DNA from 2 places in the Pseudomonas sp. FW305-E2 genome. Region 2 is predicted to be linked to the other one. Evidence: riboswitches for the same ligand, from Rfam matches in the RefSeq annotation. Region 2 holds a riboswitch; the other holds the start of a gene.
The links. A riboswitch is a leader RNA that binds a small molecule or an ion and turns the genes downstream of it on or off. The one in region 2 is predicted to bind thiamine pyrophosphate.

Region 1: another riboswitch for thiamine pyrophosphate. It lies ahead of thiC (phosphomethylpyrimidine synthase ThiC); the one in region 2 lies ahead of AC3WLP_RS14760 (TenA family protein).

The regions. Positions count from the first base shown of each region.
Region 1 covers NZ_JBYSYE010000003.1:185,496-189,369, reverse strand. The annotation lists gene waaA (lipid IV(A) 3-deoxy-D-manno-octulosonic acid transferase) at 1-62, shown strand, start outside; gene AC3WLP_RS04775 (TolC family outer membrane protein) at 177-1,610, opposite strand; TPP riboswitch at 1,771-1,877, shown strand; gene thiC (phosphomethylpyrimidine synthase ThiC) at 2,032-3,874, shown strand, end outside.
Region 2 covers NZ_JBYSYE010000017.1:30,489-34,362, forward strand. The annotation lists gene AC3WLP_RS14755 (Ig-like domain-containing protein) at 1-1,303, opposite strand, end outside; TPP riboswitch at 1,545-1,659, shown strand; gene AC3WLP_RS14760 (TenA family protein) at 1,738-2,385, shown strand; gene tenA (thiaminase II) at 2,382-3,047, shown strand; gene codB (cytosine permease) at 3,276-3,874, shown strand, end outside.

The DNA.
Region 1 (3,874 bases), on a different contig from region 2:
TGCGGGCCAATCAGGGGGCTTTGCAGCGATTGCTCGAGGGGCTGGGGGCGCTTATCCGCTGATTTTTGCATTGGCGCCTTCGCGGGCTCGCCCGCTCCCACAGGATGGATGCATGGCTCGAGGGCTGCGCTATCCCTGTGGGAGCGGGCGAGCCCGCGAATGGTCCAGCCCCTACCTCAAGGCCTGCGCTCGAAGTTCTTGGCCGCTGCTGCCGCCAGGTCCGGCGGCAGGAAGTCCTTGTCCGGGTTGTAGTCAGGTTTCAGGTAGCGCTTCAGGTCCTGCAGGTCTTGCGGGCTCAGGGTGCCGGCTGCCTGCTTCAGGCTCAGGTTGTCGAGGATGTAGTCGTAACGGCTATTGTTGTAGTCGCGCACCGAGGTGTACAGCTGGCGCTGGGCATCAAGCACGTCGACGATGTTGCGGGTACCGACCTGGTAGCCGATTTCGGTGGCTTCCAGCGCGCTCTGGTTGGAAATGATCGACTGCTTGCGCGCCTGTACCTGTTCCACATCGGTGTTCACTGCGCGGTGCAGGTTGCGGGTGTTCTCCACGACCTGGCGGCGCAGGCTTTCACGCTGTTGCTCGCTCTGGCTCAGGCGCTGGTAAGCCTCGCGTACCTGCGAGCTGGTCAGGCCGCCGCTGTAGATCGGTATGTTCAGTTGCAGGCCAACGCTGGTCTGCTCGACGTCGCCGCTGTAGCGCACCCCCAGTTGCGATGGGTTGGTGAAGCCAAGGCTGTCGTTGTCACCCTTCTGGTACTTGGCCACGGCGTCCAGGGTCGGTGCATGCCCGGCCTTGCGCTGACGCAGGGTCTCTTCTGCGGCAGAAACCGCGTAGTTGGTGGCCAGCAGGTTGAGGTTCTGGCGCCCGGCGGTTTCGACCCAGGCTTTGGCATCGTTGGGCGTTGGCACTTGTACCGGCAGGCTATGCACCACGCCCTGGATAGCGGTGTACTCACGGTTGGTCAGGGTTACCAGGGCCTCGAAGGCGTCCTGCACCTGGCGTTCGGCGATGATCCGGTTGGCCCGTGCAGTGTCATAACTGGCTTGGGATTGCAGCACGTCGGTCTTGTCCGAAAGGCCCACGTCGAAACGCTCGTTGGACTGATCCAGCTGGCGCTTGAAGGCGGCTTCTTCTGCCTTGGTGGCGGCCAGATTGTCCTGGGCGCGGAGGACGGCGAAGTAGTTTTGCGCGGTTTGCAGGATCAGGTTTTGCTCGGTCGCCGACAGCTCCAGTGCTGCCTGTTCGTTGACTGCTTCGGCGGCTTGCAACTGGAACCAGCGATCAGCGCGGAAGATGGGCTGAGCCAGGGTCGCGCTCCAGGCGTTGCCGCTGCGATTGGACGTCATGGACGGCTCGTCCAGCTTGGTGCGGGTGTTCATCATCTCGGCACCGGCCGACAGGTTTGGCAGCAACCCGGCGCGGGCCTGCGGCACCACTTCGCGGCGCGCCCCGTAATCGGCGCGGGCTGCAGCCAGGTCGGCGTTGTTGTCCACTGCTTCCTGGTAGACGCTGACCAGATCGGTTTTGACTGTCGAAGGCACGTCCGCTGCCCAGACCACTCCGTTGGACGCACAAGACACGGCTATCGCCAGTGAGAGTTTGCGCAGCATAGAGGCAATCCTTGTACGAAATTTAATTACTGAACTGTTGAGTATCGAGCGATGGGCCAGTGTAGTGCCATGCGCACCCGGCAACAATCGCTCGGTGTGCCTTTCATCATCCGCGCATTTACCTGCTTGGCTTTGCTGACCACTCCAGTCTAGACTGCGCATGTTCTTGTCGGGGTGCCTTGAAGCAAAGGCTGAGATCGCAGAGGTGCGGATCCCGTTGAACCTGATCAGGTTAGCGCCTGCGTAGGGAACAAGATTGCTCGCCTTCCCGGGGAGCCTCTTGTGCCAGGTCCGGGATTGTCACAGCTGCATACAGCTTCAGGCACCCCCATGTCCGGCACTGCACCCAAAGAGGGTGCGTCCGCGCGTTTCAGGTTCACCCCGACATTCCACTGCTAGGAAGCCGTCAGGAGAGCCTGTGATGACCAAACAAGAAAAAGCGATCAACCTCAGCGAATCGGCACAAGTCGATCAGCAGTCCGTGCAACCGTTCCCGCGTTCGCGCAAGGTGTATGTCGAAGGCTCGCGCCCGGACATCCGTGTCCCCATGCGTGAAATCAGCCTGGATGACACCCCGACCGATTTCGGCGGCGAGTCCAACGCCCCGGTGCTGGTGTATGACACGTCTGGCCCGTACACCGACCCCGACGTGATCATCGACGTGCGCAAAGGCCTGGCCGATGTGCGTTCGGCGTGGATCGAAGCCCGCGGTGACACCGAGCGCCTGGAAGGCCTGAGCTCCGACTTCGGTCAGCAGCGCCTGAACGATGCGGAGCTGGCCAAGCTGCGTTTCGCCCATGTGCGCAACCCGCGCCGGGCCAAGGCCGGCGCCAACGTCTCGCAGATGCACTATGCCCGTCAGGGCATCATCACCGCCGAAATGGAATACGTGGCCATCCGCGAGAACATGAAGCTACAGGAGGCCCGCGCCGCCGGCCTGCTGAATGAGCAACATGCCGGCCACAGCTTCGGTGCCAACATCCCGAAAGAAATCACCCCTGAATTCGTCCGCCAGGAAATCGCCCGTGGCCGCGCGATCATTCCGGCCAACATCAACCACCCGGAAGTAGAGCCGATGATCATCGGCCGCAATTTCCTGGTGAAGATCAACGGCAACATCGGCAACAGCGCCCTGGGTTCCTCGATCGAGGAAGAGGTGGCCAAGCTGACCTGGGGCATCCGCTGGGGCTCGGACACGGTCATGGACTTGTCCACCGGCAAGCACATCCACGAAACCCGCGAGTGGATCATTCGCAACTCGCCGGTGCCGATCGGTACCGTGCCGATCTACCAGGCCCTGGAAAAGGTCAACGGCGTGGCAGAGGACCTGACCTGGGAACTGTTCCGCGACACCCTGATCGAGCAGGCCGAACAGGGTGTGGACTACTTCACCATTCACGCCGGTGTGCTGCTGCGCTATGTGCCCCTGACCGCCAAGCGGGTCACCGGCATCGTCAGCCGCGGTGGCTCGATCATGGCCAAGTGGTGCCTGGCGCACCACAAGGAAAACTTCCTGTACACCCACTTCGACGAAATCTGCGAAATCATGAAGGCCTACGACGTCAGCTTCTCGCTGGGCGACGGCCTGCGCCCTGGCTCGATTGCCGACGCCAACGACGCCGCGCAATTCGGTGAGCTGGAAACCCTCGGCGAGCTGACCAAAATTGCCTGGAAGCACGACGTGCAATGCATGATCGAAGGCCCCGGCCACGTGCCGATGCAGTTGATCAAAGAGAACATGGACAAGCAGCTGGAGTGCTGCGACGAGGCGCCGTTCTACACCCTCGGCCCACTGACCACCGACATCGCGCCGGGTTACGACCACATCACCTCGGGCATTGGTGCGGCGATGATCGGCTGGTTCGGTTGCGCCATGCTCTGCTACGTCACGCCGAAGGAGCACTTGGGCCTGCCGAACAAGGACGACGTCAAGACCGGCATCATCACCTACAAGATTGCCGCGCATGCCGCCGACCTTGCCAAGGGCCACCCGGGTGCACAGATTCGCGACAACGCCTTGTCTAAGGCGCGTTTCGAGTTCCGTTGGGAAGACCAGTTCAACCTGGGCCTCGACCCGGACACTGCCCGCGCTTTCCACGACGAGACCCTGCCGAAGGAATCGGCCAAGGTCGCGCACTTCTGCTCGATGTGCGGGCCGAAGTTCTGCTCGATGAAGATCACCCAGGAAGTGCGTGAGTACGCAGCCAAGATCGAGGCCGTGGATGTGACGGTCGAGCAAGGCATGCGTGAGCAGGCCGAGCGGT
Region 2 (3,874 bases):
AGTGGGTACTCATGGTTTCGCGCCAGTCGCCACGAATCTTGATACTGCCGTTCTCGCAGGTTTTCAGGCCCGGTGAACCATCGTTGACGAACAAGGTTTCACCCGGCGAGCAGGGGAAAGCTGCACGCGGGTCCTGGGCACGGGTGTTGATGGTGTCGTAGCCGGCCAGCTGCACCGGCCAGCGGTAGTCGTAGTACTGGCCGGGGAAGAAGTACGCGTTGGCAAAGCCGTCGCTTTCGGCCGGCGAGTGGCCGTTGTGCTCGTGGGTCGAGATGGTATGCAGGCCAAAGCCACCGTTGGCCGAGGGGTCAATCGGCAGGGCGTTGTAATGGCGCATCAGAATTGGCTGGCCGTAGCGCACCATCAGCAGCTTGGGCGGGAAAGTGCCGTCGAAGGTCCAGAGCGATTTGTGGTTTTGCAGCGGCATGTTCGGATGGAAGCGTGTGTCGATGCCCTTGGTGGTGCCCAGCGTGGTCGGAATGTCGGAGGTCTGGTAGTACAGGCCGCCCGGGGCAAATTCGCCGACGGCATAGTTGTGCATTTGCTTGCGGTCGCGCAGACCGAGGTTGATGCGCGCACCGGCCTGGGCGGTCTTGAACGCTGCCTGCGGGTAGAACTCGGTCCAGCGCTGGTGCGACCAGCCTTTTCCTGGTGGCCGGCCTTCAGCGGGCGAGCCGACCGGCTGGCGGTTGAGGAACATCTCGATCTGCGCCTTCCATGGATTGCGGTCCAGCACGTTGGCGTACTGGGTCGGGAACGGGTACAGGCCGGGTTGCTTGAGAAACGCTTCCAAAGCGCTGCCACTGGGTCCGCTGCGTGCCACCACGTTGGGGTCTTGCGCGGGGGCCGCGCCGAGGGTCGGTACCGGGAAGGTCAGATCGGGCGCCGGCGTGGTCGGGTCGAGCTTCTCTGGCCCGAATTCTTCGAACAGCAACAGTTGCTGGGTGAAAGGTTGTGCACCGAACAACGGGCTGGGTTTGCCGTTGGTAGGGTACTTGTCCGATGTTTGCAGGGCCGGCGGCAGCACGTTGTCGGTGCCTACCGTGTTGCGGTCGCCATACGCGCCATCGGTCAGCTCCAGCGAGCCTTCGTTGGCCTCCGGCATGGTGTTCAGCTCAAGCAAGGCAGCGGTCGGGTCATCCGGCTGGTCGGTGTAGGCCGAAGGGTCGGTCGGCGGTGGCATGCTGTTGTCGTCGAGGGGGGCTGCCATGGCCGTGATCAACCCGAGGCTGATCATCAGTGCCGTGACGGAGGACAGATGGAACACGCGTCTGGACGCGTGACTCGCAGCAGGTGTTTTCATTGGCTTAAGCCTCTTTTGCGGCCTTAGGGCCTTAAGCCATCAATGGCGTTTTGCCCGTTAAATGGCCATCAGCAACAGCTATGCCAATAGATATTTCAGTAATGCTTTGACATACATAACCTTGCAGCGACTGGCGTGCACTCAAAGATGGCGCGTCAAGAATGGGGACAGATACCCATTAGCGGGTCACCATTGCCCACAGTTTGGGGCGTGACAGCCGCGGCGCCCTCGGGTATACCTGAGCGCTACCAAGGGGAGCCCGGCAATGGGCTGAGAAACCGCTGAACGCTGCAGCGCGGTGACCCTTCGAACCTGATCCGGATCATGCCGGCGAAGGGATGGGGCTTGTAACCTGCCTTTTTGCCGGCCTCACTGCGAGGCCAGTCCATGCCAACTTTCAAGGTCTCGCTGTCACCCTCATCAAGGACAGCAACATGACCGAACGTTTCAGCCAGTCCCTGCGCCGCCAGAGCGAGCCGACCTGGTCGGCGGCCGTTGGCCACCGTTTCGTGACCCGATTGTGCGACGGCAGCCTGCCGGACCCGATCATGGTCGACTACCTGGTCCAGGACCACCGTTTCCTCGACAGCTTCGTGACCCTGCTAGGCGCGGCCATCGCCACCGCTGACACGTTTGAAGCCCGCCTGCGCTTCGGCCGCTTTGCCGGGATGATCTGCAGTGACGAGAACACCTACTTCCTGCGTGCCTTCGAGGCCTTGGGTGTCAGCCCGGCGCAACGCAGTGAACCGGCCGATACCGCGCCTACCGCAGGTTTCAAGGCGATCATGCGCGAAGCGGCAGCCACCCGTTCCTACGCAGCGGCACTGGCGGTGCTGAACGTTGCCGAAGGCCTGTACCTGGACTGGGCGCTCAAGGCGCCGAAACCGATGCCGGACAACTTCGTCCATGCCGAGTGGATTACCCTGCATGACAACCCGGCATTCCAGGCATTCGTCGCTTTCCTGCAGGCCGAACTGGACCGCGTCGGCCCGCAGGAGGCCGCATTGGCAAGTGACTTCTACCAGCGCACCGTGGCGCTGGAGCTGGCTTTCTTCGATGCAGTGTACCCGGAGGGCAAATGAGCATGGATATCTTCGAGCGCCTCAAGACAGCTGCCTCGCCACAATGGAACCGCTACGTAGACCATGACTTCGTGCGTCAAATGGGCGAGGGCACGCTAAGCGAGGAAGCGTTCCGGACCTACCTTGTGCAGGATTACCTGTTCCTGATCCAGTTCGCCCGCGCCTGGGCGTTGGCTGCCTACAAAAGCCGCCGCCCGGCCGACATTCGCGCGGCGCAGGCCGGGCTGGCGGCGATCCTGGATGAAACCGAGCTGCACTTGCGCCTGTGCGCGCGCTGGGGCTTGACCCAGGCAGACATCGAGGCCGCACCAGAGCATCAGGCCACGGTGGCATACACCCGTTATGTGCTGGACTGCGGCGCAGCCGGCGACCTGCTGGAGCTGCACGTGGCACTGGCACCTTGCGTGATCGGCTATGCCGAAATCGGCCGGACCCTGGCCGAGCGTATTGGCGACTTGAGCAATCACCCCTACCGCGAGTGGATTGGCGAGTATGCCGGGGAGGGCTACCAAGGGGTGGCCGCAGCAGCGCGCAAGCACCTGGATGAACTGGCGGCGCGCAGCATGACCGAGCAGCGGTTCGCCGAACTGGCAGGGATTTTTGGCCAGGCCTCCAGCCTGGAGGCTGATTTCTGGCAAATGGGGTTGGACGGGACCGTGTAAACCGCCGTGGGCTGGGTGATTACTACCCAGCCCAGGCCCGCTTTGGTGCATGAGCGCCTCAAAATAAGTCGTCACGCACACTCCAGATCGTCAAATCGCAGCTTTAATGTGCACAGTGCATAGGGAATTCTGGGCGAGCAGCCCGATTTCTTCCGGGTGGCGGCGCAGGAAAAAGCGGCCCGCATATTGCTCTTTCCGCTCCCAACTACTCACCCGGAGCCCCGTGCAATGAGCTCACCCAGCGAATTTCCGCTCAGCGAAGCCCCCCAGTCCGCCCGCAAGGGCCTGCTGCCGATCGCGATGGTCTTGTTCAGCTTCACCTTCTTTACCGGCACGATGTTCGCCGGCGGCAAGCTGGGCATGGCATTCAGTTTTGTCGACATGCTGTGGGTGGCTACCCTCGGCAACAGTTTGCTTGCCTTGTATGCCGCAGTGCTGGCCTTCATCGCCTCACGCAGCGGGCTGAATACCGTGTTGATGGGACGCTTCTGTTTCGGTGAAGCGGGGAGCCGGCTCTCGGACTTTCTGCTGGGTTTTGCCGAACTGGGCTGGTATGCCTGGGGTACGGCCACGGTGGCCATCGTGCTGGTCAAGCTGCTGGGGCTGGCGGATGGCTTCGGCATGCCGTTGATGGTGCTGTTCGGGCTGGGTTTCAGCATTACGGCCATCATTGGGTTCAAGGGGCTGGACCTGTTGTCGCGGGTGTCGGTGCCATTGATGTTCGTGCTGCTGTTGGTGTCCATGTACATCGCCACCCGCGATGCCGGTGGCTTTGCCGGCCTGGCTGCAGTCGTCCCGCATGAAACCATGACCTTTTCGGCGGCAGT